Regions from separate parts of the Hymenobacter sp. NBH84 genome, predicted to be linked through region 1. Evidence: riboswitches for the same ligand, from Rfam matches in the RefSeq annotation. Region 1 holds a riboswitch; each other region holds the start of a gene.
The links. A riboswitch is a leader RNA that binds a small molecule or an ion and turns the genes downstream of it on or off. The one in region 1 is predicted to bind cobalamin.
Positions count from the first base shown of each region.

Region 2: it holds a riboswitch for cobalamin, as region 1 does, so the genes downstream of both, metE (5-methyltetrahydropteroyltriglutamate--homocysteine S-methyltransferase) here and F1C16_RS07470 (acyl-CoA thioesterase) in region 1, are expected to answer to the same signal.
Region 3: it holds a riboswitch for cobalamin, as region 1 does, so the genes downstream of both, F1C16_RS14760 (TonB-dependent siderophore receptor) here and F1C16_RS07470 (acyl-CoA thioesterase) in region 1, are expected to answer to the same signal.

Region 1 is NZ_CP043644.1:1,780,301-1,790,089, forward strand. It holds gene F1C16_RS07445 (OmpA family protein) at 1-1,191, shown strand, start outside; gene F1C16_RS07450 (NADH:flavin oxidoreductase/NADH oxidase) at 1,343-2,431, shown strand; gene F1C16_RS07455 (hypothetical protein) at 2,730-3,056, shown strand; gene F1C16_RS07460 (MFS transporter) at 3,064-4,368, opposite strand; gene F1C16_RS07465 (hypothetical protein) at 4,541-4,900, shown strand; cobalamin riboswitch at 4,986-5,187, shown strand; gene F1C16_RS07470 (acyl-CoA thioesterase) at 5,369-5,776, shown strand; gene F1C16_RS07475 (NAD(P)/FAD-dependent oxidoreductase) at 5,987-7,567, shown strand; gene F1C16_RS07480 (AraC family transcriptional regulator) at 7,897-8,748, shown strand; partial or broken gene F1C16_RS07485 (SDR family NAD(P)-dependent oxidoreductase) at 8,913-9,623, shown strand.
Region 2 is NZ_CP043644.1:2,901,698-2,911,486, reverse strand. It holds gene F1C16_RS12160 (acyltransferase family protein) at 147-1,328, shown strand; gene F1C16_RS12155 (OsmC family peroxiredoxin) at 1,450-1,902, shown strand; gene F1C16_RS12150 (DUF2905 domain-containing protein) at 1,915-2,121, opposite strand; gene F1C16_RS12145 (glycoside hydrolase family 3 N-terminal domain-containing protein) at 2,244-5,348, opposite strand; gene F1C16_RS12140 (3-ketoacyl-ACP reductase) at 5,490-6,206, opposite strand; cobalamin riboswitch at 6,461-6,656, shown strand; partial or broken gene metE (5-methyltetrahydropteroyltriglutamate--homocysteine S-methyltransferase) at 6,853-9,157, shown strand; gene F1C16_RS12130 (carboxypeptidase-like regulatory domain-containing protein) at 9,426-9,789, shown strand, end outside.
Region 3 is NZ_CP043644.1:3,494,946-3,504,734, reverse strand. It holds gene F1C16_RS14765 (DUF5074 domain-containing protein) at 1-349, opposite strand, end outside; gene F1C16_RS14760 (TonB-dependent siderophore receptor) at 376-2,355, opposite strand; cobalamin riboswitch at 2,496-2,728, opposite strand; gene F1C16_RS14755 (DNA-3-methyladenine glycosylase) at 2,879-3,487, shown strand; gene F1C16_RS14750 (class I SAM-dependent methyltransferase) at 3,497-4,732, opposite strand; gene F1C16_RS14745 (hypothetical protein) at 4,760-5,368, opposite strand; gene F1C16_RS14740 (DUF4397 domain-containing protein) at 5,633-6,337, shown strand; gene ahcY (adenosylhomocysteinase) at 6,408-7,736, shown strand; gene F1C16_RS14730 (LLM class flavin-dependent oxidoreductase) at 7,838-8,878, opposite strand; gene F1C16_RS14725 (SDR family oxidoreductase) at 8,955-9,789, opposite strand, start outside.

The DNA.
Region 1 (9,789 bases):
CACCTGATAGCGCGCACCGAGCGGCCGGGCGGCACTGAGGTGCTGGCCACGCTGGCACAGGAAGCCTACCGGGCCGACGCGTTGCACCACCTGGCCGACCTACACACCACCAACTGGCAGCGCCGCGGCCTCGACCTGATGCAAGGCCTACTGGGCGATGCTTACGCTCTCACCCTCAATCGGTTGTCAGTATCGGCCTACGTGGAGCCCACGGCGGCCCGCACGCTGCTGGGCACTGTAGCGGCGGCTACGCTGGCAGCGCTGGGGCGCTACGCCGCCGAGCAGGAGCTGAGCGTACAGCAGCTCAGCGCCTACCTGCAAAATCAGCCCGAGGAACTGGGGGCTATGGGGACGGCCGCGTGGCATCCCGTTAGCGCCGGCACGCCTGAGCTGGCACCCCGGCCAGCGGCCGAGCTGGTGCGAGCCGGCGTGGGTAGCTGGGGCACCTCCCCTACTCCTGAGCCCGTTGATAGTGGGCGTGCGGCTACCTCGCTGCGCTGGCAGTGGGGCCTGCTGTTGCTGCTAGCCGTTAGCCTAGGGTACTATTTCGGACACGAGCGCCTGTCGGCTGTGCCGGGTACTGCGGCCTATGCGGGCACTGCCCCTACTCCTTCTGCCACTACATATGCAGCCAATGAAAATACGGCGTCGGCTACGGCTACCGACCCTGCCGCTACCGGCCACTACGACAGCGAGAGCGACAGCTACATCTATGATACAGGCCAGCCGGTTATCCTACAGCTGACGAATGGCACTACCCAGAAGGTAGGCGCCCGCTCCACCGAAAACCGCCTGTATACTTTCCTGTCCGAACCCAGTATTCAGGTGGATCCGGTGAACCGCACAAAGGGCTGGATCAACTTCGACCGGGTGTATTTTGAGCCGGCCAAAGCCGTGCTCACGACGGAGTCGCATCAGCAGCTGGTGAACGTGGCCGGCATTCTAAAGTCGTTCCCGAACGCCGTGGTGAAGATAGGTGGCTACACCGACAGCCTCGGCAACGACCTCCAAAATCTGCACTTAAGTGAGGAGCGTGCCCGCGCCGCCATGTTCGCCCTAGCCGATATGGGTATTCCTGTGGCCCGGCTGCAAGCCAAGGGCTACGGTGCCAAGCACTCGCTCACCAGCAACGAAACCGTAGAGGGCCGCGCCCTCAACCGCCGCATCAGCATTCGGGTAGTGAAGAAGTAACCGCCTCTTTCTTCGCTTATAACACGACGCCTCTTCTGCCCCCGCGGAAGAGGCGTCGTAACTTATTGGAGGGCGTGCTGTTTTCTCTACCCCGGCAGTTGTGGCTTGGCCGCTGCCGGGGCGAGAGTTTCCGTTAACGCTTTTCCTACCTATGTCTACGCTTCTTTTTTCCCCGCTGCATCTGCGCGGACTTGAACTTAAAAACCGCATTGTGGTGTCGCCGATGTGCCAGTATTCCTCGGAAGACGGCTTCGCCAACGATTGGCACCTGGTGCACCTGGGCAGCCGCGCCGTGGGCGGGGTAGGCCTCATTATCTCGGAGGCCGCCGCCGTGGCGCCCGAGGGCCGTATCACCCCTCAGGACCTGGGTATCTGGAAAGACGAGCACGTGCCCTTCCTGAAGCGCATCAACGACTTTGTGCGCCAGCAGGGCACCGCCATTGGCGTGCAACTGGCCCACGCCGGCCGCAAGGCCAGCACCACGCCCCCGTGGGACGGCGGCAAAGCCATTGCGGCCACGCAGCCCAACGGTTGGGAGGTGGTAGCGCCCAGCGCCCTACCCTTCTCCTCCGACAAAGCCACGCCGCACGCCCTCACCGAGGAGGAAATCCAGCAGGTTGTCGCTGATTTTCGGGCCGCCGCCCGCCGCAGCCTTGCAGCTGGTTTTCAGATCATTGAGGTACACGCTGCCCACGGCTATCTGCTGCACGAGTTTCTATCGCCGCTCAGCAACGAGCGCAACGATCAATATGGCGGCTCCTTCGAGAACCGCAGCCGTCTGCTACTGGACGTGGTGGCCGCCATCCGCGCCGAGGTGCCCGACGACTACCCCGTTATCGTGCGCGTGTCGGCTACCGACTGGACCGAGGGTGGCTGGACCAAGGACGATTCGGTGCAGCTGGCCCGCGTACTCCAGGCAAACGGCGTTGACCTGCTGGATGCCTCTACCGGCGGCAACGTGCCCGATGCCAAAATTCCGACTGGCCCGGGCTACCAGGTGGAGTTTGCCGAGGCCGTGAAACAGCAAACCGGGATGCTTACGGGTGCTGTGGGCATCATTACCACCGCCCAGCAAGCCGAGGACATCCTCCAGAAAGGCCAGGCCGATTTGGTGTTGCTGGCCCGCGAATTCCTTCGCGACCCGTACTTCCCCCTACATGCCGCCTCTGATTTAGACGTAGAACTGGCCTGGCCTGTGCAATACGAGCGCGCCAAGCGCCCTAAGCGGGCGGATAAGTAGTTTCCTTCCATAATAGGGCAAGCTTCTATTAGAACCCTGGCTGCTATAGTGGCCAGGGTTTCTTGTTTATTGCTAGTGCATTAGCCCTTTTTCCCAAAATAAAAAAGTCAGTATCATATTGATGCAACCTACTATACTCTATATCTTTGTAACTGTACTTTTGCTTATACAAAACGTGATTATACGCACTATATCTGATTTTTATTTGCAATATGACGAGGTAGCAACTGTATTACGAGTCGAATGGATAAGCGGACGCAACGTACGGCAACTGCGTCGCAGCGCTGGGCAACTGCTCATGCTGCTACAGCAATTAGCCGTGCGGCGGTTGCTACTTGATATGAATAGTGTGCCCGACTTATCGTTAGAAGATGAGGTATGGTTGGGCACACACTGGATGCCTGGCTTGGTGGTCCTACCCTTGGAGCGACTAGTATTGGTGCTGGATAGTGGGCAGACGCATAACCAGTTGGCCATTAATGCGCTGCATAGCCTGGTGCAGCCTGCCATCCGCTTCGACGCGCAGTATTTTTCTGATACGAAATCGGCTATGGGTTGGCTGACAGATGACTCGGACCGCCTTCCGGCTCTCGCCGCCGAATGGAACGCCCGGCATGCGCAGTAGCCGGCCTTTACGCTTGGTTCATGCGCGACGTGTGCCGGGTATCAGCCATGCGCAGATAGGTGACAAGGGAAATACTGGCGCAAGCCGTTACGTACCAGTAAAACCACGCTTCCACGTTGTAGCCCTTGGCCAGCAGCGCCACGTACTCGGCCGTGCCTCCGAAGATAGCAACCGTGAGGGCATACGGCAGTCCTACCCCCAAGGCCCGGATTTCAGTTGGGAACAACTCGGCTTTCACCACGGCGTTGATGGCCGTGTAGCCGCTCATAATCAGCATGGCGATGACCAGCAGGCCGAATGCGCCCCAGGTGGTGGTAGCGTGGCCCAAGGCTGTCATCAGTGGCACAGTGCCCAGCGTGGCGCCTACCCCAAAGGCCAGCAGCACCGGCCGCCGTCCTACCCTATCCGACAGCGCCCCTACCACGGGTTGCAGCACCATCGCCACGGCTAGCGCCCCAAACGACACTAGCGTAGCTTGGTCCTTAGTGAACCCCGCCGTGTTCACCAAAAATTTCTGCGTGTACGTGGTGAACGTGTAGAACACAATAGTACCGCCCAGTGTGAGGCCCACCACCGTGAGCACCTCGCGAGGGTAACGCATCAGCACGCGCAGCTTGCTTTCTTCTTTCTTTAGCGCTGCTCCCGCAGGCTGGTCATTCTTCACAAAGGCGTCGGTTTCTTCCATGTGCTGGCGCAGAAACAAGGCTACCACCGCTGCCCCCGCCCCAATAACGAATGGCACGCGCCAGCCCCACGCATGCAACTGCTCAATCGTAAGCACGGCCTGCAAACCCAATTGCACCAGTAGCGCCACCAGTTGACCGGCAATCAGGGTCACGTACTGAAAGCTGGAAAAGAACCCTCTGTTCTTCTGATCGGCCATCTCGCTGAGGTAGGTGGCCGAGGTGCCGTATTCGCCGCCCACACTCAGGCCTTGTAGTAGCCGTGCCACCACTAGCAGCACCGGCGCAAACACCCCGATGCTGGCATAGCCGGGCGTGAGAGCAATGAGTAGGGAGCCGGCGCACATCAGCAGCACCGATAGCAACAGGGCTGCTTTCCTACCCCGACGGTCGGCGTAGAGGCCCAGCAGCCAGCCACCCAACGGCCGCATCAGAAAGCCCACCGCAAAGATGGCTGCCGAGTTCAGCAACTGCGCCGTTTGATTGCCTTTGGGGAAAAACGCCGGCGCGAAATACAGCGCAAACGCCGAGTAGATGTACCAATCGTACCACTCCACTAGGTTGCCAATGGAGCCGCTGAAGATGGATTTCACCCGCGAGGCCATCGTGCGGGCAGGAGCTGTTGTCATGCAAATAGTCGTCGGAGGCTTTGTTTTTGGGAGACGTCGAAATGGCTTATCACACCAATTCAGATGCTACGCCTGCAACCATTCTTGCCTTATCAGTTCTCTAGTATCTGTGGTGTAGTTTTCTCCGAAAGCCCCCACTAGTTAGTATTCTATATTGATAAACCCTGCCGCCATGATACGTTATTTGCTATTGCTGAGCATTCTACTCGTAGCGTTTGGCTGCCAGAAAGACGATGCTGCACCGAAGGAATACGAGGTAATAGCCCAAGGTATCGGCGGTGACTGCCGCTTGCCCTTGCTACACTTTTCCAATACTCAGCAAAATGAAGAAGTAGGGAGAATGTTCGGCTCGTCACTTAGCGCTGCTTCCGCTAGTGGCAGCTACTACGGCCTGAATCTGCCCACCACACTGGCCAAAGGCACTACCTTATATGTTACTATTCGTAAGGCCAAAGCGAACGAGGACCGCGCTTGCACAACGATGTTGCCGGCATATAATGCAGTTTTTGTGACTATATACCGCGTTCAATAGCAGGTTGCTTTTGGTACGGCACGGACGTGGCTTATCAATTCCCGCGCCAGCGCCTACCTTTGCCGGTAGTTGTTCTTTGCCTGTTTTCCATCAGACAACGGAAGGTGGCCGCCCCTGGGAGTGGCCTGAAAAGGGAATCGGGTGCAACTCCCGAACAGACGCGCTACTGTAAGTACCCCCGCAGGGTCCCCGCTTGCTACCCATTGCCTGGCCCCACGGCCGGGCGAGCAGAGTTGGGCGGCTAGGAGGTATAAGTCAGAAAATCTGCCTGCCGCTGACTGACAATGCGTAGCCCCCGCGCCTGGGGCCGTTGTCGGGTATTGAGGAAGCATACGACCCGCCCCGGAGCGCCCCGCGCCGCCGGCCAGGAGTCGTGCGCGTATCTCCCTACCCCCCTATCGGCTTGGTTGTGGTTTGGCTTCCTGCGGAAAGCTGTCGAAGGGCGTTTCACCCTTTCACTCCGTTGTGATGACCATCGAAGAAAAAATTACCCGCGCCGAGACGCGCATCTTCAAAGCCGTATTCCCCAACACTACTAACCACTACGACACGCTGTTCGGCGGGGCTACCCTGCACATGATGGACGAGGTAGCGTTCATAGCAGCCACCCGCTTTTCGCGCCTGAAAATGGTAACCGTCTCGTCCGAGCGGGTTGATTTCACCCATCCCATTCCCGGCGGCACGCTGGTGGAGTTGATTGGCCGCGTGGAGCACGTGGGCAACACCAGCCTGAAAGTACGCGTGGACCTGTTTGTGGAGCAGATGTACTCCGAGGAGCGCGAAAAGGCCGTTTCGGGCGTGTTCACGTTCGTGGCCATTGATGAAAACAAGCGCCCCGTCCGTATTCTGGACACGCCCGTGGAGGCGGTAGGATAGCTGCTTGTCATTTCGAACGCAGTGAGAAATCTGGAACACATCAGACTACTCTACCCATCAGGCAGACAGGAAAATCTTGCGTGTGCCTACAATCCGATCAGCAGGAATACTTCAGATTTCTCACTGCGTTCGAAATGACAAGCTGCCACTCCTGCCGTATCTTTGCAATCCTTTTCCTACTTCGGTTTAAAGGTTAACTCCCTTTCACCCATGCCTACCCCTTCCCCCCAGGAAGTCGAGCTGCTGCTTGCGCCCGAGCAAGCCTACGACGAGCTGACCCGCTACGAAGCCCTGCTAGCCGCGGCTGGCTTGCGCCCCGGCCAAGCCGATTTTGTGCACCTGCGCAAGCGCAGCATCGACGCCCGCGGCCGGCAGCCGCTGGTGCGCCTGCGCGCCGACATCTACCGCACGACACCGCCAGCCGAGTTGTTCGGACCCTGGTTTCAGTTTCCGGATGTAAGTCGCGCCCATCGCACGGTGCTGATTGTGGGTGCTGGTCCGGCTGGGTTGTTCGCGGCGTTACGGGCTATTGAGCTGGGCATCAAGCCCATTGTGGTGGAGCGCGGCAAAGACGTGCGCACCCGCCGCCGCGACCTAGCGGCTCTCAACAAGCAACAGCTCGTTAACCCCGATTCCAACTACTGCTTTGGCGAAGGCGGCGCGGGCACCTACTCCGACGGCAAGCTCTACACCCGCTCCACCAAGCGCGGCGACGTGCAGCGCATCCTGCGCCTGTTGGTGCAGCACGGCGCTACCCCCGATATTCTGGTCGATGCCCACCCCCACATCGGCACCAACAAGCTGCCGGCCGTGGTAGCCGCCCTGCGCGACTCGGTGCGGCAGGCTGGCGGCGAGGTGCGGTTTGATACGCGGGTAGACGATTTGGTGCTGACTGGCAACCACCTGCGCGGCGTCGTCACGGCCAATGGCGAGGAACTGCTGGCCGATGCCGTGATTTTGGCCACCGGCCACTCGGCCCGCGACATTTACGAACTGCTGCACCGCCGCGGTGTGCTCGTCGAGGCCAAGCCCTTTGCCCTGGGCGTGCGCGTGGAGCACCAGCAGCAGCTCATCGACCGCGCCCAGTACCGCCTCCCCGACCGTGGCCTGTTGCCCGCGGCTTCCTACGCCTTGGTGCACCAAACACAGGGCCAAGGTGGGCAGCGGGGCGTATTTTCGTTCTGCATGTGCCCCGGTGGTTTTATTGTACCCGCCGCCACTGCCCCCGGCGAGGTGGTAGTCAACGGCATGAGCCCCAGCCGCCGCGACTCGCAATATGCCAATTCCGGCATCGTGACGGCCGTGGAGCTGGAGGATATGGACGTGCGCCAGCACGGTGCGCTGGCTGGCCTGCGCTTGCAACAGCAAATAGAGCAACGCGCCTGCCAGCTGGCCGGCAATACCCAGGTAGCCCCCGCCCAGCGCCTGGCCGACTTCCTAAAAGGTAAAATTTCAGTGGACCTACTAGAAACCTCCTACCAGCCTGGCCTGGTATCGGTGCCCATGGACAAGGTGTTGGGCAAGAACCTGGCGGGCCGGCTGCGGCAGGGCTTCGAGAACTTCGGGCGTAAGATTCCGGGCTATGCCACCAACGCCGCGCAGATTGTGGGGGTAGAGAGCCGCACGTCGTCACCGGTGCGCATTCCCCGCGACCGGGACACCTTGCAGCACCCGGTGGTGCGAGGCTTGTTTCCGTGCGGCGAGGGCGCGGGCTACGCCGGCGGCATCGTATCGGCCGCCATGGACGGCGAGCGGTGCGCAGAGGCAGTTAGTGGGAGCTTAGCGCTTTAATTGGAGCAAATACCTGGCTGGTTTGGCTGTTGGAATAAGGTGTTGTTTAACCGACAACACCTTTTTGCTTTGTAGATGTTAATGAACAAATTAGGATAAACCGCTGACTTCTACCTAAGCTAAGCGAAAACGACCAAGTCAGCCTTTATAGCAGGAATCAACCCCGTGAGAGTAGCTTCCTGTTTCTTATGGCAACGTGTCGTCGCTGCTGCCTACTGCCACGCTTACTACGTATAAGTGCCTGTATGAAACCGAATTCCCTACCTGCTTTTTACGCTGCGTGTGCTCCAAGTTCGGAGTCCGCAGTAGGCGTCTTGCCGCCGCCCGATATGGAACAGGGGGTAGGGCATTTCAACGTATTCCCGTTGGCAGACCTCCGCGGAGCACCCCCGATGACGTTTAACCGGCGGTCCTACTACAAAATCACGCTCTGCCGGGGGCGTAGCCAAGTAGAGTGTGCCGATCAGGCCCCGCACGTCGGCAATAACACTTTGTTTCTGGTGACGCCGCGCGTACCCTATCGGTGGTTGCCGCTCACCGAGGATTTTACGGGCTATAGCTGCCTCTTCGATGACGCCTTTCTGCTACCCGCCCGCACCGGGGTGGTACTGGCAGAGCTACCCATTTTTCAGCCTGGGGCCTACCCCGTGTGGGATGTAACCGAGGCCGATTGCGCAGTACTTGAAGCTATTTTCGAGAAGATGGCCCGCGAACTCACGTCCGGCTACGCCTACAAGCACGACCTGTTGCGCACCTATCTCTGGGAGCTGATTCACTTAGTGCAGAAGCTACAGCCGGCCCCCGCCCCGCTGGCTACCCACAGCGCCGCCGAACGGGTAGCCACCCAATTCACGGAGCTACTGGAAGGGCAGTTTCCGCGCCAAAGCCCGCAACCACCGCTTCGCCTACGCACCGCCATGGACTATGCCGATCAATTGGCCGTGCACGTCAACCACCTCAACCGCGTGCTGAAGGAGATGACGGGCCACACGACCACCGCCCTCATCAGCCGCCGATTAACGCAGGAAGCCAAACTTTTGCTAAAGCAAACCGCCTGGAGTATTTCAGAAATTGCCGACAGCCTGGGCTTTACCGACGTAGCGCATTTTTGCACCTTTTTCAAGCGTCAGGCCAGCCAAACGCCAGGAGACTTCCGGCGCTTGGCCGTATTTGGGGTGTAGTTATCGGGCGTCAACTTGTATGGCGCATTTGAAATTGCGCTGCCATGTTTGAAATCTACAACAGATGGGTTGACTGACGAAGTTTGCCCCTAAGCTACTGCCCGGACCTTTGTGGGGTACTTACTCGCCTCCTTATTAAGTAGGAGGCTAAACCCACAACTGACATGGAAAACAAGAAAATTGCGCTGGTGACGGGCGGCAACAAAGGCATTGGCTTCGAAATAGTGCGGGGACTATTGCAGGCAGGCTGCCAGGTGTACCTATGAGCCCGCGAGGCCACCAAAGGTGAGCAAGCCGCAGCGGAACTGGCTGCCGAAGGCGATGTTCGCTTCCTCGAAGTAGACCTAGCCAACCAAGCAACGCTCGACGCGGCTGCGGCGCGCCTACAACGCGAGACAGGCCACCTCGACATCCTGGTGAACAACGCGGGCATTAATGTGCCCGGCGACGGCTCACCGGGCACCGCCGATGTGCGCAGCGTAGCGCAAGTGCTACAAACCAATTTTTTGGGTACACTGGCCGTCACTCAAACGTTTTTGCCGCTGGTGAAGCAGGCCGCGGCGGGGCGCATCGTCAACGTGTCAAGCCCGCTGGGCTCGCTCACCATCGTGGGGCAGCACGATTGGGCCCTGCTAGGGTACTCGGCCTCAAAGGCTGCGCTGAATATGCTCACCGTGCAGCTGGCCTACGAACTACGGGCCACGGCCATCAAGGTGAATTCAGCCGCTCCCGGCTATACGGCCACCGACTTGAATGGCTTTGAGGGAACTGACACGCCCGCGCAGGGGGCGGCAGAGGCCATCCGGCTGGCCCTGCTGCCAGCCGATGGCCCCACCGGCACGGCATCCTCTTCCACTGGCGTCTTGCCTTGGTAAGGGTTTGCTGCTAAGCGGTATTGCTATGAATTTGCTTACCGCCTAGCCACCATCACCGAATCAACCTGCGTGAACCCGAGTCGGAGGTTTTCTCCTATTTGTTTAACAACACCTTTATTTACCCGTATTCCTTGAACGTTCAGCCTAATGACCTTCAAGTAAAAAT
Region 2 (9,789 bases), 1.1 Mb from region 1:
CTGACAATAGCGCAAACGTGGCGGCGCATTTGTCGAGGTATCTTATGGCTCTGTAGTGCGTAAACTTGGCTTTATCGGTCGCATGGCTGGAATGCTTGCTGGTAGGTCTTGCTGAAATATCTACATTTAGCAAAACGCCCCTACCTATGCAAACCACTACCCAGGCTGCCACCGCTACCACCGGCGCCCTACCCCTTGCCGAAGCCTCGCAGCCCGGCCGCCTGCTTTCCTTGGATGTGTTCCGGGGCTTCACGGTGGCCGCCATGCTGCTCGTCAACAACCCCGGCGACTGGGGCCACATCTACGCCCCGTTGGAGCACGCGCACTGGAACGGCTGCACGCCTACTGACCTGATCTTCCCGTTTTTTCTGTTTATCGTGGGCGTGAGTATTGCCTACGCGCTGGGCACCGCCCGGCAAGATGCCAGCCGCCACGCGCAGCTGCTCCTGCGCGTGCTGAAGCGAGCGGCCATCCTGTTCGGGCTGGGCCTGCTCATGGCCCTGGAGCCCCGCTTCGATTTTGCCCACGTGCGCGTGCTGGGCGTGTTGCAGCGCATTGCGCTGGTGTTTCTGGTATGCGGGGTGGTGTTCATAAAAACCAATTGGCGCACCCAGGTAGGGCTGCTGGTAGCAGCCTTAGTAGGGTATAATATCCTGATGCAGCTGGTGCCCGTGCCGGGCGTAGGAGCCGCCAACCTAGCGCCGGAGACCAACCTCGGCGCCTGGCTCGACCGCACGGTGCTGGGCGAGGCGCATCTTTGGAGCCAGAGCAAAACCTGGGACCCCGAGGGCCTGCTGGGTACCCTACCCGCCATGGGTACCGGGCTACTGGGCCTACTGGCCGGGCAGTGGTTGCGCCGCAAAGCAGTGCCTGTAGCCGAGCGCATCGCCTGGCTGTTTGTGATAAGCGCCGCCGCCATAGTGCTGGGCCTCATCTGGAACGGATGGTTTCCCATCAACAAAAGCCTGTGGACGAGCTCCTTTGTGCTCTACGTGGGCGGGCTGGGCGGCGCTACCCTAGCGGCTCTCTACTGGCTCTGCGATGTGCAGGGCTACCGGGGGTGGTGGTCGCGCTTTGCGGTGGTGTACGGCGTCAATGCCATTACCGTGTTTTTCCTGTCGGGGGTGGTAGCGCGGTGGTTGGGTATGTGGCAAGTACCCGATGGAGCAGGCGGTACCACCTCGGCGCACCAGTGGCTATATCAGCACTTCTTCGTGCCCTACCTCAGCCCCTTTAATGCTTCTCTGGCCGCGGCCATTGCATGCGTGCTCATCTGGTACGGCGTACTATGGTTGATGTATAAGCGTCAGATTATCATTAAAGTATAACCAACTCGCTGCTATTCGGATGCATTGCTGTATGCCAGGCTCCTACTAGTGTAGGATGGTATGCTTATTTAGACATTACACTGACTTTCAGAAGTATAGTCTTTAACTTTTACTTACCACTATGATAACCACCCGCTCTGCTATAGCCCACTGGTCGGGCACCGGGACCAAAGGCGAGGGGCACCTGACCACCCCAAGCACCGTATTGCATCAGACCCGCTACTCCTACCTGACTCGGTTTGCCGATGGGGTAGGGACCAACCCCGAGGAGCTGATAGCCGCCGCGCACGCGGGCTGTTTCTCCATGAAGCTGGCCTTCGATCTGCAAGCGTTGGGCCTCACGGCTACCGCCATTACGACCACCTGCGAGCTGAGCAGCGAGGAAGGAGAGGTAGTACGTTCGCACTTGCGGGTATACGCTTCGGTGCCGGGCATCACGCCCACCCAGTTTGAAGAAGTAGTGGAAAGCGCACGACAAAACTGCCTTATTTCAAAGGTGCTCAACCTGAACCTCTCCAGCGAGGCCAGGCTGGTAGACGAAGCGGACATAACGGAAGCAGGATTGCCAGGGTAGGATAAAAGCCCGCTAGCTCAGGCGCCGGACAACCCACAGCACCAAGCTGAGTAGCAAGCTGACAACCAGCATAGAAACAAACGGCACATACAACCGAAAGCCGGGCCGCTCCACGCGAATGTCGCCGGGCAGGCGGCCAAACCAACCAAACAGGCTACCGCCGCCCCACCAGATAAAAGCACCCAACAAAGCCAGCCCCAGGCCGAGAAAAACCAGCATTTTACCAAGCTGCGGACTCATATAAGCAGTAATGAAAGATGGTCTGCTCAATATAAACACAATGCCCGTCGGTGAAGCAAAACCGCTGCACCGACGGGCATTACGAATGAAAGCGCACGATGCTATTCTTCTTTCGGCACCGTCGACTCGATGGGTAGGCGCGCCGTTTTGCCTGCTTGCGCCGCCTCAATGGCAATTTGCAGGAACTTGCTGCGTACACTCAGCTCCCCTAGCTTGTTGTTGTTGCGGGTAGGGTACACGCGGTTGGTCAATAGAATGCACACCAAGTCTTCGGTGGGCTCCACCCAGAAGTAGGTGCCTGTGTAGCCGGTGTGGCCGTAGCTCTGTTGGGAGGCACTTTTGGCAGAGTTGATGGTCGGGTCGGCCGTGGGTCGGTCGAACCCCAGGGCGCGACGGTTGTCGGGGCAGAACTGGCAGCGGGTATACTCTTGTAGCGTTTCCTTTTTCAACACCTGCTGACCACCGTAGCGGCCATTCCAGGCGTACATCTGCACCACTTTAGCCAAATCGTTGGCGTTGCCGAACAGCCCAGCGTGGCCCGAAAGGCCGCCAAGTAGGGAAGCGCCTTCGTCGTGCACGACGCCGTGTAGCAGTTGGTGCCTATACAGCGAGTCGTATTCTGTGGGCACAATGCGGCTGAGCGGGAAGCGGCGCGTGGGGTTGAAGGTAAGCGTGGTAGCACCCAACGGCCGGTAGATTTCCTGGGTTAAAAATTGGTCCAGCGGCTTGCCCGACACGCGCTTCACAAACTCGGGGTACATGATAAACGACAGGTCGGAGTAGACGTAGCCTGGCTTCGCGTTCAGCGGCGAAGTACCAATTTCCTTATGAATGCGGTCGGGCATATCCTTGCGCACCCACACGTGCGGGGCCGCCTGAATCGGGAACCGCGCCGACGAATCGGTCCGGAAGTAGCGCCGGCTCATCTCACTGGGCTTCTTGTCTGATACCGTAACGGCGTCGGGGCGCTTGTTGAACAGTTGGTTGAAGAAGCCTTGCGGCTCGGTATACTCTTTCCAAAACGGAATCCAGGCCTTCAGGCGGGCTTGGTGCGTGAGTACGTCGCGCAGCTTGATATTCTCTTTATTAGTGCCTTTGAATTCCGGGAAAACCTGGCCCAGGGTCATCTCCGGCGAAAACTTGCCCTCGTCCTGTAGCTTCATCAAAGCGGGTAGGGCAGCCGTGATTTTCGTGACGGAAGCCATGTCGTACAGGTCGGTGTTGGTGACGGGACGCGCCTTTTGGCCAGCTGTAGGGTAGGTGTGCGTGCCGTAGCTTTTGCGCAACACCACCGTGCCACGCCGGGCAATAACCACCTCTGCGCCAGGAAATGCCTGCGCAGCAATAGCATTGGTAATCAGCGAGTCGATGCGGGTTTCGAGGTTGTTGCTCATGCCCACGGCCTCGGGGTAGGAGTAGGCCAGGCGCTGCCCGCCCTGCGTGGTGAGGCCGGCACCGTACGGGAACTGGTGGTTGATGGTAACGGGTAGGTGCCCGGTGGCGCCCACGCCCCCGAAGATAATTTCGGCGGCTACCTCCTGCGCATTCTGGCTTTCCTGGTAGGCCAGCACCACGGCAGTGGCGCGGTTCAAATCGCGCAGCTTGTCTACCGCATACGCATTGCCAAACACGCTGACCACTACCCGCTGTTTCCCGGTGGTCAGGTCGCGCAGTAGCACATTGGTTTCGGGCGTCACACCAAAGTTGGTGGCAGGTAGGCGGCCCAAGTTGTTCACGCCTACCAGAATAGTGTTGTAAGGCTTCAGCGTCTCACGCATGCGCAACAGCTCGTCGAAGCTGGCAGTGGCGGGCAGCCAGAAGTGCTTGGTGGTAGCATAGTCGGCCACTCTCTTCTGAAAGTAGGTGGTATCGGTGGTGCCGATGGTGAGCGTGGCCACCCGCAACGTGTCGAGGCGTTGCAGGGGTAGGGCTTGCTGTTGATTGCGCAGCACCGTTACGCTTAGCTCCGAGAGGCGGCGCGTGAGGTACTCGGCGTGGGGCGTGTTCAGGTCTTCGTACAGATTCTTCAGCTCCACAGGGCGGTAGTGGTCGAGGCCGGACCACTGCTTGAGGGCCAGTACCTTGCGGCAGCGTCGGTCTATTTCCTGCTGCGTCAGCTCGCCACGGTTGATGGCCTCGCGCACCATGCGCAGGGCCAGCGGAATGTTCTTCGAAAACTCTAGAATGTCGTTACCAGCCAGCAGGGCGCGCACGTCGGCCTCGCCGGGCGGGTACTTGCTGATAACGCCCTTCATGTTCATGGCGTCGGTGAAGATCATGCCGTCGAAACCCAGCTTCTCCTGAAGCAACCCCGTCACGATGGGCTTGCTGAGGGTAGAAGGTAGGCCGGTGCTGTCGAGGGCCGGAATGTTGAGGTGGGCCACCATCATGCCACCCAAGCCGCGCTTAATGAGGCTCTTGAAAGGAAATAGCTCCAGCGTATCAATCCGGCGCTGGTCTACCCGGATGAGGGGTAGGGCTAGGTGCGAGTCGGTGTCGGTGTCGCCGTGGCCAGGGAAGTGCTTGGCCACGGCTAGTACACCGGCGTCCTGCATACCGCGCATGTACTGGTAGCTTTTCTCGGTGACGTCCTCGCGGTTTTCGCCCCACGAGCGGTAGCCAATCACGGGGTTGGCGGCGTTGTTGTTCACGTCTACCACCGGCGCAAAGTTCACGTGCATGCCAATGCGCCTGAACTCGCGGGCAATTTCCTGGCCCATGTCGTAGAGGAGCTGGTTGTCGCGAATGCCGCCCATGCTCATCTGGTAGGGAAACCGGATGGTGCTATCCAGGCGCATGCCCAAGCCCCACTCGCCATCCAGCGCCACCAGCAGCGGCACTTTGCTCTGGCTTTGGTAGCGGTTCAGCAGCTTAGCCTGCCGCACCGGGCCACCCTGAAAGAAGATAAGTCCCCCAATCCCATACTGCTGAATGAGCGCCGACACCGAGTCTTCAAACACGCGGTTGCGGTTGGAGTAGGCGGCCACCATAAACAGCTGCGCCACGCGTTGGTCAGGCGTCAGCGTCGCCATCACCGAATCAACCCAACGCGAACTAAGCTGGGGCGCAAACGGCACCGGCGCATGCAGCGAAGCGGCCGGGGTAGGGGTTTTAGCTTGCTTGCGCCGCCGCTGAGCAGAGACGTCCGGGGTGTGCAGCAGCGTCAGCAGCAGCAACAAGAGCAGTGGAAAACGAGAGGTAGGCAAGGTATTTCGCAACGGGTGAGACACGTAAGTTGCGAAAATAGAGGAATAGAGAAGGAAATAGTTGCACAGAATGCCCTTTTATAAACACAGACCGTCCTCCCGCTGGTCGAAAGGACGGTCTTGTCAAATCCTACCCGTGAGCTACGGATTGGTGCTCCACAAACCGGCTTCCTTCACAAATACCCGGCGGTTCAGCTTCAGTTGGGCAATGATGAACTCGGCCAAATCTTCCGGCTGCATCACTTTCTCCGGGTTGCCATCCGTAAGCTTCAGCTCCTGCGCCAGCGGAGTAGCCACGGTGCTGGGCGTGAGGGCCGACACGCGAATGTTGTGCTTGCGCACCTCCTGCATTAGCGACTCGGTGAGGCCGAGCACGGCAAACTTGGAGGCCGAGTAGGCGCTGGTAGCCGCCGCCCCGCGCTGCCCAGCCGTAGACGAAATATTGATGATGTCGCCGGTCTGGCGCTCAATCATGCCGGGTAGTACGGCGCGGGTGGCATAGTACACGCCCATGAGGTTCACCCGGATAATGTTTTCCCAGGCTTCCGGCTCCTGCTCCAGAAACTTGCCGAACGCGGCCGTACCGGCGTTGTTGATGAGAATATCAATGGTGCCAAGCTGCTGTTGCACCTGTGCCGCGGCAGCTTCTACGGCGGCACGATCGGCCACATCTGCCGTGACAACGGCCGTTTTCACGCCCAGTTTTTCTAGTTCGGCGGCTACTTCGCGCAGGTCGTTTTCAGAGCGGGCCAGCAGGCCCACGTGTACGCCTTCTTGCGCCAGAGCCACGGCTACGGCGCGGCCAATGCCTTTGCCAGCGCCCGTTACCAGGGCAATTTTTCCGGTGAGGTTTTCCATGTGAGTAGGGGGGATAAATAAAAAGAGTTGAGTGGTAGCCTCTGCGCGGTGTAGAGACGCATACTTGCGTCTCGTCGTTGCTGAAGTTGTTTGTATTGGCTGTTATTTAATGATGAAGAGGTGTCGCTCAACGACGAGACGCAAGTATGCGTCTCTACACCGTACGAACGTTGATGAGTAAGTAGCCTTAACCAGCCAGCCGCCGAGTTGTTGCGCCGGAAATTTCGCGTATCATTGCCCCTAGTTCTTTGCAATATCAATTGCCATAGAGGGGTTTTCGGGTAATACCGGAATTAATAAGGAACCGTGTGTGAATCACGGGCTGTCGCGCAACTGTAAGTACCCAAGTAAGTTACGATCCGTAGCACGTCCATTGTTCTGCCAGGCAGAGTGAGAAGGATGATCGTAATGGTACAAGCCAGGAGACTTGCCTTTCTACGCCTTGACGTATGCTTCCGCGCTCTGAAGCAGTAGTCTGGTCAATTGCATACTGCTGTCTTTTCAGGGCCTCCGCGGGGTGGAGGCTGGCGCGTGCGTATGCGCGCCGGATGGTAGGGTGCAGGGTAGGCCATACGCTGTGTTGGGCACGTAACGTACTCGTTGCGAGAACAATAATCAATTTATTGTTCCCTTCAACCCAAGCACTATGCTTACGCACAACCTCGGCTACCCGCGCATTGGTAGCCAGCGCGAACTGAAAAAAGCCAGTGAGAAATACTGGTCGGGCCAGCTGACGCTAGCCGAATTGCAGGCCACCGCCCGCCGCATTGCCCAGCACAACTGGCAGTTGCAGCAAGAAGCCGGCCTCGACCTGATTCCCTGCAACGACTTCAGCTACTACGACCAGGTGCTGGACACTAGCCTGATGGTAGGAGCCATTCCCAGGCGCTACACGCCCGTACTCAGCGAAAATCCGCAGAACACGGCGCTGGATCTGTACTTTGCTATGGCTCGCGGCTACCAACGCAACGGCCTCGACATCACGGCCATGGAGATGACGAAGTGGTTCGATACCAACTACCACTACCTCGTGCCCGAGTTCACGGCCAATCAGGAGTTTCGGCTGTTTTCGGAACACATTTTCGAGCAGTTTATTCATGCCCGCAATACGCTCAGCACCACGCCCAAGCCGGTGCTGCTGGGGCCGGTTTCCTACCTATTGCTAGGCAAGGAAAAGGAAGAGGGCTTCCACCGCATTGAGCTGCTGAAGCGGTTGCTGCCCGTGTACGTGGAGGTGCTAACCAAGCTGCACCAATACGGCGCCACCTGGGTGCAGCTCGACGAGCCCTACCTAGCCCTCGACCTAACACCCGCCGAAAAAGAGGCCTACCTATTTGCCTACGCCAAACTGGCGCGTAGCTGTCCAGGCCTTAAGCTGCTCGTATCGACTTATTTCGAAGGGTTGCGCGACAACGCCGCGCTGGCCGTGAGCCTACCCATCAGCGCCCTGCACGTGGATTTGGTGCGGGCGCCGGAACAACTAACGGCCGTGCTGCCGCTGGTTCCGCAGTGGCTGAGCTTGTCGCTGGGTGTGGTAGATGGCCGCAACATCTGGAAGAACGACTATCAGGCGTCGTTGGCGCTGATTGAACAGGCGGTAGCCGCGTTGGGCACTGAGCGGGTGCTGCTGGCACCCAGTTGCTCCCTGCTGCACAGCCCCTGCGACCTGGACCTGGAAACCAACGACACGACCCTAACGCCGGAAATCAAAAACTGGCTGGCCTTTGCCAAACAGAAGCTGCGCGAGGTAGGGGAGTTGCGCCAGATTGCCGACCACGGCGACCAGAACCTATTGCACCAGAACCAGCAGGCGCTGGAAAGCCGCCGCAAATCGGACCGCATTCACCGCCCGCACATCAAGGAACGCACCGCCGCCGTGACGGAGGCTGATGCCCGCCGCCGGAGCCCGTTTGCGGTGCGGCAGGCCCGCCAGCAGGCCCAGCTACAGTTGCCCTTGTTCCCAACAACTACCATCGGCTCGTTTCCGCAAACCGAGGATATTCGACAACTGCGCGCCCGCTTCAAGAAAGGGGAGCTGACTGCCGAGCAGTACAACGAAGCTCTGCAAAATGCCACTGTCGACGTGATTCGGTGGCAGGAGGAGGTAGGGCTAGACGTGCTGGTACACGGCGAGTTTGAGCGCAACGACATGGTAGAGTACTTCGGCGAGCTGCTCGACGGCTTTTCATTCACCAAAAACGGCTGGGTGCAGAGCTACGGCTCGCGCTGCGTGAAGCCGCCTATTTTGTACGGCGACATCCACCGCCCCGCCGACATGACCGTGGCCTGGAGCACCTTCGCCCAGGCCCTAACCCGGCGGTACGTGAAAGGCATGCTGACCGGCCCCGTGACCATTCTGCAATGGTCGTTTGTGCGCGACGACCAGCCGCGGGCCACCACCGCGTTGCAGATTGCGCTGGCTATCCGCGAAGAAGTGCAGGCACTGGAAAAGGCCGGCATTCAGCTGATTCAGATTGATGAGCCGGCTATTCGGGAGGGCCTACCCCTGCGCCATTCCGACTGGCCCACCTACCTGGCCTGGGCCGTGCGGGCGTTCCGGGTGGCCGCGTCCGGCGTGCGCGACGAAACCCAGATTCACACGCACATGTGCTACTCGGAGTTCAACGAAATCCTACCCGCCATTGCCGAGCTGGACGCCGATGTGATTACCATGGAAACCTCCCGCTCGCAGATGGAGCTCTTGGCCGCCTTCGCCGATTTCCGGTACCCCAACCAAATCGGGCCGGGCGTCTATGACATTCACTCGCCCCCGCGTGCCTAGCACGGAGGAAATGGTAGGCCTACTGGAAAAAGCCCAGGCGCTCCTACCCGCCGAAAACCTGTGGGTGAATCCCGACTGCGGCCTCAAAACCCGCAAATGGCCCGAAACCGAAGCTGCCCTGCGCAACATGGTGCAAGCTGCCCGCCAAGTGCGCGCTGGGAAGAGGTGAAATGGTGAGATAGTGAAATGGTGAGTTTGTCTGTCATCCTGAGCGCAGCGAAGGACCTTATGCCCGCAGAACGAGTCGTTGATAGTCAGCGTGACAAGTTCCTTCACTTTCGCTCCATTGCGCTCAGGATGACAGACAAACTCACCATTTCACTATCTCACCATTTCACCTCTTCCCCAAGGGTGCGGCCCGTATTTTGCGGGGCGGCGTACGGTTGCGCGCTGTATTGGCGTTGTAGCAAGCCGCCGTTCATCCAATCCTTTCTATTTTGGCTAGTTCAAAAAACTTTTCTGCTGCCGTTGCGCGCCTGTCGGCGCTGTTAGGCTTTTTCCTGCTAGTGCTGGGTAGCAGCGCGCAGGCGCAATACCAATTGCGCGGCTCTGTCCTCGATAAAGAAACCAAGGAACCGATTCCCTTCGTGAGTATCGGTATTCCGGGCACATCGTTGGGAACGGCTAGCAACGCCGATGGTCAGTTTTTCCTGAACCTACCCTCATTGCCGCAGCGCGTTGTCTTCTCCGAGATTGGTCACTTGCGTGATACACTGGTAGTTACCAGCACGCAAAAGCCCTTTGAGGTGCTCTTGGGCTCGGCCACTATTACCCTACCCGAAGTGAAGGTAGGCAGCTACG
Region 3 (9,789 bases), 1.7 Mb from region 1:
TCGTCGCCTGATCATTGAAATCAGGTAGAGATACTACTTCAACCTTATTGCTGTTATTCACCACAATGTAGCCTAAGTTGCCAACTACTGTCATCGACTGCGCCACATCACCCAGAATACGGTTGTTCACGGAGCGGAACAAAGCGGCATTGGTAATAGCACTTACACTACTGTTGAAGCCCACTATCTCGGAATTAGACCGCGTGAAGTTGCCTTCCTGCACGATAAACACATTGCTACCGGCCGGCGAGGCGTCATTGTCGTTGTCTGGGTCGCAGCTCCAGAGAGTCAGGCCGCTGGCCAGTATGAAGGCCGTGCGGGCACTGAGGGAAAGAAAACGTTGTGTCATATAAAAGAAAAGTGTGAAAATTAGAATCAGCGCCAGCTCACGCGCAGGCTCAGCACGCCATTGCGCGGGGGCATGGCGCGGGCTTCGTAGCTGTTATAGGTGAGGTTAGTAAGGTTGAAGCCCTGCACCAGCGCGGTAAGGCTCCAGGTGCTGCGGGTAGTGAAGGTGTAGCCCAACGACCCACTTAGCAGAAAGTAGGAGGGTAGGAAACTAGTAGCCGAAGCATCGGTGTAGCGGAAGCTGGTGAAGGTGCTCTGCGTGAGCAGTTGCCACCCGCGCCAACTCTGGCGCGTGGTGAACGCCACCGTGTGTAAGGGCACATAGGGCAATTGCACACCCACTGGGTCAGGGTCGAATGTGTAGCCACTCACCTTCTGCGACTGGGTATAGGCGTAGGCCGCCCGCGCCGTGAGGGTGTAGCGCCCCGGCTGCCAGCCCAGTTCCGAACTCAGCTCTATCCCCTGCGCTCGCACCCGGCGTAGGTTGCGCGGCGACCAGTAGCTTACCGTGTCGCTGGGCAGCCACTGCACCCAGTTGCGCACCTGTTGGCGGTAGGCCGTCAGTTCCGTCACCAGCGAGAGGGTAGGAATAGGCTTGAAAGTGTGCTGCACGCCGGCCTCGTAGCCCAGGCTGGTTTCAGGCAGCAGGTTGGGGTTGCCGCCGGGGCGCCAGTATCGCTCGTTGAGGGTCGGCACACGGTAGCTGCGGGCTGCGCTGCCTTTCAGCACCAACGTATGGGTGTCGTGTTGCCACACCTGCCACTCGCCGCCCAGGGTAGGAGCCAGTGGCGGCCGCCTACCCGGAATAAACGCTTGTCGGATATTGGCCGTGAGGCGGAGGGTAGACATAGGGTCGTATCGCACGAGAGCGTAGCCCGAGAAGCGGTTTTCGGTGAGGTCTTGGCCGTAGCCATCTACCCGTGCGGCAAAGTGCTGCGCCTCGCCGCCTACCCGCACGCTCAGGTTGGAGCGGAGTTGTAGGCTGTGGTCGACCTGTATTTGGCTGGTGCGCACCCGCGAGTTGCTCTGCGCCACGGTGTTGCTTCGGTAGTTCAGAATATCCTCAAACCACGCCATGCGCACGCCCGTTTCGTGGCGGCCGGCCACGTGGCGGTAGCCGGCAAACAACCGACGGCTCTGGTCGCGCTCCTGGGCATTGTCGTTAGCGGCCCCAATAGCGGGCTGAATGCGGCGGTCGGCGTCTGTCAGCCACACGGCGCCCATCAGCTCTCCGTGCTGGCCCAGGCGCATGGTAGCATCTTGGGTGAGGCTCCATTGCCGGTAGGCGGCGTTGGTCTGCCGGCGTTCCACCAAGCCGTCAATCGTGCGCTCCTGGTAGGGAAAGTCGTTTTGTCCTTCGCGGTAAGAAGCAGCCGTGCGCAAGGCCAGCTTCTCGTTGCTGAAGCTGTTCTCAACGCTACCCGCCCGCATTCCATAGTTGCCCACATCGGCCTGCGCCTGCCCGCGCCACCCCGCTCCCCACTGCACCGGCGACGACAGCAGCACTGTGCCCCCCAAAGCGCCATTGCCGTACACCGCGCTGGCCGGCCCGGGCTGCACCGTAATGCGGGTAGCCCCATTCACGGGTAGCAGGGCAAAATCGGCTTCGCCCAGGGTAGGCAGGTTGATGTTGAAGCCGTTCCAGAGCACGGCCGTGTGGCGAGCCGAGGTGCCGCGCAGCGTGATGGACGACAGCTGCCCCGGCCCGTAATTCTTCAGATAAATGGGGGTAAGCCGGCTCAGCGCCTCGGCCAGCGTGCCCGCTGGCAGCTGGTTAACAGCCACCGAATCGAGGGTAGTGCGGCGGCTGCCCACAGCATAGCGGCTCAAGCGGGCGGCCTCTACTACAGCCGTGGGTAGCAAATGGGGTGTGGCAGCGCTGGTATCAATGGGTGCGCGCTGGGCCTGCACTGCTGCGGTTGGCAACAGGCTTGCTGCCACCGCCAGCACGCGTAACGTGCGGGTAGGGGTGGAAGAAGTAGCGCGTAAAAAACGTATCCGAACCAAAATTTCCGGGGTAGGAAAAGTCAGTTCAAAACTCCGCTGCGAGCCGAAACCCGCCACGTAGCCGAGGCCGAAAACAGAAAAAACCGGGAGGCCGAGGCCGCCCGCTGCATTCGTTCTCCGCCCTTCCACCGAAGGCGCTGAACATGGGGAAACGTAGTGGCAGGTCTCCTGGCTTGCTTCGGGCACATCGCCTTCCCATTTCTCCGGCTAAGTTTCGTGATCGAAACCTGGCGTTCTGCGAAACAGTGGCAGCTGCGTGATGCGCCCACTCTCGAAGCGTACAGTTGCGGGGACAGCTCCGGCCTTGAACCGGATTCCCTTTTCAGCCTCGCCCCGCATTTAGGGTCCGGCCACCGCTACGCCACAAAGATACTGTCTGAACCACGGATTCGCTCGGATTTTTCGGATTACACGGATTTCGTGGATGGGGCTGTTAGAAAGCTCAGGATGACAGGGTAGGCGATGGGCGAAAAAAACTCTCGTTCACAAAAATTCGTGTAACCCTCAATATCCAAACGAATCCGTGGCCAATATAATTTCAGCCGCTTTCTTCCAGCGCCCCGACCCTACCCTAATTGCCCGCGAACTTCTGGGGAAGTACGTCTTCTCCCGCATTGATGGCGAGCTAACCGGCGGCCGCATCGTCGAAACGGAAGCCTACTCTCACGAGGGCGACAACTCCCTCACAATGCACCTGAAGCGGCGCGGCCAGCACGGACAGGCGCTATACGAGCCGGGCGGCCGCGCCTACCTCTACACAGTATATCAGCGGCACACGCTGTTCAACATCGTCAGCAACGCCGCCGATATTCCTAATACTGTCCTGATTCGCGCCATTGAGCCTACCGTGGGCATTGATACGATGCTCCGCCGGCGCGGTCTAGCGGCCATAGCCCGCAACCTGACGGCCGGCCCTGGCTTGCTCACGCAGGCGCTAGGCGTCACACCCGCCCTCACCGGCACCGATCTGCAGGGCGAGGTGCTTTGGCTGGAAGACCACGGCGAGGACGTGCCCGACACGCAGGTACGCGCTAGCGCCAGAGTAGGGCTGGCCTACGCTGGCGCGGAGGCGGCTGGCCTACCTTGGCGCTTCCGCATCAAGGATAGCCAGTGGACCAGCCCGGCCAAATAGTACGGTATACTAAGCCAATTGGGTAGCCGCTACTAGCTCTCCACTCCAACGCTTCACCTTTTCGCACACCAATACCATTAGGCGGCCCCGCAAATCGGTGGTAGCAAACAAATAGATGTGGCCGCCCTCCCGGATGCCGGTGCGTTGCCGGAACACGGCTACCGTATCTGGGAAATTGCGGGTAGTAACGTGTGCGCGCGCTTCGGAGCCAAGGTAGGGTAGGAGAGCATCGGCATCGTAACGCTCCACCGCCTGAATGCGGAAGATTCGACCCGGAAAGTCCGCACGCAGGTCGTCGGCCATATACAAGTGGCTGTGCTGGTGCAGTTTCAGTAGCTCGAAGGCATTGCCGATGCTACGGAACGCTCCTGCTTTCAGGATGGCCGCGTTGGGTTCGTAGAGGTACTGCCCCGTCTGCGGCTCGGCGTAGCGCGATATGGCGCGGGCTTCCCGGGCGCGGTTCAGGCGGAACTCCTGCTGCTCGCCGGCGCGGGTCAGGTTCACGGCGTAGCGCTCGGGGTCTACGGCGGGTTCTTCACCTAGCTCATACAGCACCTCCTTACACTCGTTATCCACAGCCAGTACCCACAGCCGACGCACATGCTTCAATTCCTGAATGGCTAGCTCAATATCGAGCATGGGTGAGGTTTTGAGCAGGATGCGCGGTGCCTTGTGCAGCAGTAAGGGTAGGATACGTAGCACATCCGGCTCGCAGTCCTGCAACCGGAAAATCTTGCGCGAGGCGGTGTCGCGGCGGGCCGGATCGAGGTAGAGCCAGTCAAACGTATCCGGTGTGCTTTTTAAAAATGACAGGGCATCAGTGGTGTGGTAGTGCACATTGCGCACACCTAGCAGACCCAAATTGTACTGCACCACCTCGGCTAACTGCGGATTTCGCTCCACATAGTGCACCTCGGCTACGTGGCTGGCAAAGTAGCAGGTATCTACACCGAAGCCGCCCGTGAGGTCGGCTAAGCGTTGCCCGCCAACCAACTCGGCCTTAAAAGCTGCCGTGCGGTCCGACGAAGCCTGCTCCACCGACAGGGCCGGCGGAAAAATCAATTCGGGGTTTTCGGCCCAGGCGGGCAGCTTGGTGCGCGCCTTTTGGCGGGCCTGAATCTGGCGAACCAGCTCGGGGACGGGGAGTCCCGGAAAGCGGCGGGCCTGCAACGCCAGCTGGGCCGGGTCGTGGTGCAGGTGGTCGGCTACATACTGCCGGGCCGCCGCGGGCAACGGATATTCCATGCCCCTATCTACGCAAAAACGGGCAAATTAGTGCAACTGCCAGCTCAACGCCAGCAAAGGCCGGCCCGTAGCAGTGGCGCTCATGCCTACTGTAGTGGGGCGGTAGCGCTGCCAGAGGGCACCGTGCCGCGCTGCGGGGAACATGCTGTTGTGTGTTTCTACTGCCCGCAGCAAGTGGGTGTTGGTGTTACGCGAGATGAGCACATTAGCTATCAAGCTGAAAACGGCCACGCCTGCGGCCACCTTTTGGGTGTTGTTGAAGTACTGCCGCTCGTCGCCGGCTAACACTTGCTGACCATATAGCGCCACAGAGCCAACAAACACCAGTCGCTCGGCCAAATGCAACGACTTCTGTCGGCGGTAATCGTTAAGAAATTCCAGCGCCTCGGAATTGTCGGCCAAGTAGGGGCGAAGCTTCTGCCCGAAATAGCCCGCGTTGCGGTAATTGGTGCTGGTATCGGTGGCAAAGTAAAAATTGGTCTGCGGCCCGTTCAGACCTCGGTTTTTATCCTCGGGGCTCAAGCGAATATATTGCCCCATAGGGGTAGGCTGCTGCGCATACGCCTGAGAAAACCCCAGTAGAAAAAAGAACAGCAGAGCAATGCGACGGCAGATCGTCGTAACAGAGAAGCGCATAGATGCGACAATAAAAAGTACCTAGACAGAACTAATTTGGCTTGTTAGCAAAAAAGAGTCCTATTTTTTTGTCGAACACTATTCCGGACTGATTCGTTCTGTACGCGGCGACGACGACTGTCTACACTCGCTTTAAATAGCTTTGCAGAGGCCGTTTACCGCACTGTATGGTTTTGCAGAAGACAGTAGTTTAGTACGCATATGCGACTATTTGCTAGTAATCTGTTTTCTTTAGGAATTTATATCCTTATAAAAACAATAAGCATGACACATATTCTATTTCCTGCATCACGTTGCGGGGCACTGTTGGCACCGGTTCTACTGATTTTGGCTGGCTGTAACGATGCGGAAAACACGCCAGCTGCTGGTAAGCTCAACATTGTACACGTGGCTTCTGCTGTACCAACTTCCGTGAATGCGCGGGTGGATGATCAGACTGCAAAGTCTCTCTATTATGGTCAGAGTACCGGATATACTGAGCTAAGCGCCGGGGCGCATACATTGGAAGTTGAAGCTGCTTCTACCCCATCCAACCTAGTGAGCGTGCCGCTCACGATTAACAGTCGGAAATTTCACTCAGTGTATATCTACAATAGCAGCCCTACCCAGGTAGCGGCCTTGAGCCTAACGGATGATCTGACGATTCCTTCGGCTGGCAAAGCGCACTTGCGTTTTATTAATCTGGGATATGAAGCGCCGCGTATTACGCTGACTAATAGCAAAGCAGGTACTTCCCCCTATGCCCCGGACGTTGCTTTCCGTAACAATACCGGCTTTTTGGTAGTTGATCCTGATACTGTAACGTTGCGTGCCGTGCAACCTGGAGGCTCTGTAGTGGCTACTACCTCCCAGCCTTCCATTTTGCGGGCGGGCAAGCTATACAATGTAGTGTTGCGTGGGGCCGCGGCTACGGCTACCACGCCCGGCTCGCTGGCGCTGAGTGTAGAGGAACTGCAACCCGCAAACTAGCAGAACGTCATCTCGAAATTCCCCAACAACTTGGCTACCTTTGTGGTTGAAACGCCAAATTACCTGCATCATGCTTGATACAAACCCAACCACGGCGACGACCTACGTCCCCTATAAAGTAAAAGACATTTCTTTGGCCGAGTGGGGCCGCAAGGAAATTCGCTTGGCTGAGGCTGAGATGCCAGGCCTGATGGCGCTACGTGAGGAGTATGGCCCCTCGCAGCCGCTGAAAGGCGCCCGCATTGCCGGCTGCCTGCACATGACTATCCAAACGGCCGTTCTCATCGAAACCCTGATTGCTTTGGGCGCCGATGTTACGTGGTCGTCGTGCAACATCTTCTCTACCCAGGACCACGCTGCTGCAGCCATTGCGGCCGCTGGCATTCCGGTGTATGCCTGGAAGGGCATGAATGAGGAGGAGTTCAACTGGTGCATCGAGCAGACGTTATACTTCGGCGAAGAGCGTCAGCCCCTGAACATGATTCTGGACGACGGCGGCGACCTGACCAACATGGTGCTGAACCAGTACCCCGAGTTGGCCGCTGGCATCAAGGGTATTTCGGAAGAAACTACCACGGGCGTGCTGCGCCTGCTGGACCGCGTGAAAGCCGGTACCCTACCCATCCCCGCCTTTAATATTAACGACTCCGTTACCAAGTCGAAATTCGATAATAAGTACGGCTGCAAAGAGTCGGCTGTGGATGCTATCCGCCGCGCTACCGACGTGATGATGGCCGGTAAGGTAGCCGTAGTGGCCGGCTACGGCGACGTAGGAAAAGGTACCGCTGCCTCGCTGCGCGGCGCTGGCGCTCGCGTTATCGTGACGGAAATTGACCCTATCTGCGCCCTGCAAGCCGCCATGGATGGCTACGCGGTGAAGAAAATGGTAGACGCCGCCCCCCAGGCCGACATCATCGTGACGGCTACCGGCAACTGCGACATCATCACGGAGGAAATCTTCCGCTCGCTGAAAGATAAAGCCATCGTCTGCAACATCGGCCACTTCGATGATGAAATCGACATGGCGTGGCTTAACAAGACCTACGGCAGCACCAAAGACACCGTAAAGCCGCAGGTAGACCTATACAACATCGACGGCAAAGAGGTGATTATCCTGGCCGAAGGTCGTTTGGTGAACCTGGGTTGTGCCACCGGCCACCCCTCGTTTGTAATGTCGAACTCATTCACTAACCAGACGCTGGCCCAGATTGAGCTGTGGACCAATGCTGAGGCGTACGAGAACCAGGTGTACACCCTCCCCAAGCACCTCGACGAGAAAGTAGCCCGCCTGCACCTCGCTAAGATTGGGGTAGAACTGGACGAACTGCGTCCCAAGCAAGCCCAGTACATCGGCGTAGATGTGGAAGGCCCGTTCAAGTCGGATCTGTACCGTTACTAGAAAATAACCAGTGCTCAAACAAAACCCCGCCCGGTGCTATACCGGGCGGGGTTTTGTTTGTATGATATGTTAAGAAGCGGTTCGGCAACCAGGAAAGTAATTTATACCATTACTCCCAGCCGCTCACGCACTACTGGTGCTACCTCCTTACCAAACAACTCGGTGGAGCGCATCACTTGTCCGTGCGGCATTCCCTCCAGCATCAGCTGTCCGATAAAGCGAGTGTTGTTGAAAAGTTGACTGATATACAGCAGCTTGTCGATGATTTCCTGCGGACTGCCTACCAGCAATGGTCCCTGCGGACCACGCAAGTGGTCGAACTGCGCCCGCGACATGGGCGACCAACCCCGCTCACGGCCGATGCGGTTCATCACGGTAGCGTAAGCCGGAAAAAACTCGTCGGCAGCCTGTCGGGAGTTTTCGGCTACGTGAAAGTGGCAGTTGAGGCATAACGGTAGGGTAGCCGGGTCGTGGCCGGCCTGCTGAGCCGCTTGGCGGTAGAGGTCGGCAAAGGCCACATACTGCGCTGGTGCGCCGCCCAAAATAGCAATGGTGAGGCCTAGGCCCAGCGCGCCGGCCCGTTGGGCGGAAGCCGGCGTGCCGCCTACCCCAATCCAGATGGGTAGGCGCGGTTGCACCGGGCGCGGATACACGCCTTTTTGCGCGAAGCTAGGCCGGTGCTTGCCCTGCCAGCTCACAATCTCCTGCTCGTTGATCTTCAATAGAAGCTCTAGCTTTTCAGCATACAGCGCGTCGTAGTGCTTCAAGTCGTAACCAAAAAGCGGAAACGACTCAATGAAAGAACCACGTCCTGCAATAATCTCAGCCCGACCATTCGAGATAAGGTCGACAGTAGCAAAGTTCTGGAACGTGCGCACCGGATCGGCCGAGCTAAGCACGGTAACGGCGCTGGCCAACCGGATGCGTTGAGTAGTGGCGGCCACGGCCGCCAGCACCACCTCCGGCGCCGACACCACATAATCGGAACGGTGATGCTCACCGATAGCCAGCACATCTAGCCCTACCTCATCAGCTTGGCGACCCAGGGCCAATATTTCCTGCATGCGTTGTTGGGCGGCGTAGTCTTGGCCAGCTACGTGGGCTGGTGCTACTTCGCCAAAAGAGCTAATGCCTAATTCCATGAGTTCAAATAAACAAGTGAATGTAGAAGCAAGCGACTAGCCGCCCCAAATGTTTCGAGGGGTAAACGCTTGCTGCCTACTCCAAAAAGTGCGTACTCGTCAGCTCCTCGCTGATTTCCCACAGTCGTCGGGCGTTCTCCGGGGTGTTGAAGGAGTGCTTCACTGCTTTGGTCTGCTTCGAATCGTAGTAGCCGCCGCTGATGTCGGCCACCGATGGATCGGAGGCCAGAAAGATGCTGGTTTGCGCGCCCTGCTCCGGCGAAATCATGAAAGGCCGCGCTACCAGCATGGCCACGGCCATTAGTCCGGTGCTGTCGCCGCCGAAGCTGCTGGCTACGGCGCCGGGGTGCAGTGCATTGGTGGTCACGTTACGGATGCCGTGGCTACGTAATCGCCGCGCCAGTTCCTGCGTGAACATAATATTGTAAAGCTTGGTATTGCTGTACACGCGCAATGCGCTGAAGTTCTGTTCCGACTGAAAGTCAGCCAGATTAGGCTTGGCAAAGTGGTAGGCCTCCGATGCTACGTTCACAATACGTGCGGCGGAGCTTTCCTGGAGCATAGGCAGCAACAAGCTAGTTAGCAGAAATGGCCCTAAGTGGTTTACTACCATGCCCATTTCGTAGCCTTGGGCGGAGGTTTCGCGCTCTTTCTTGGGCAATAATCCTGCATTATTTACCAGTACATCTAGGCGAGGGTAGGTGGCTTTGAACTGGGAAGCGGCTTTGCGCACTTGGGTCAAGTCGGATAGGTCGGCCAACAGAATGCCTACCCGGTCGTGGCCGGCGGCGGCCACAATGTCGCGGCGGGCTTGCTCGGCTTTTTCAGGATTGCGAGCTAGCAGTATTACGTAGGCGCCTTGTTTAGCGAGTTCCTGCGCCGTAATCTGCCCAATACCGGAGGTAGCCCCC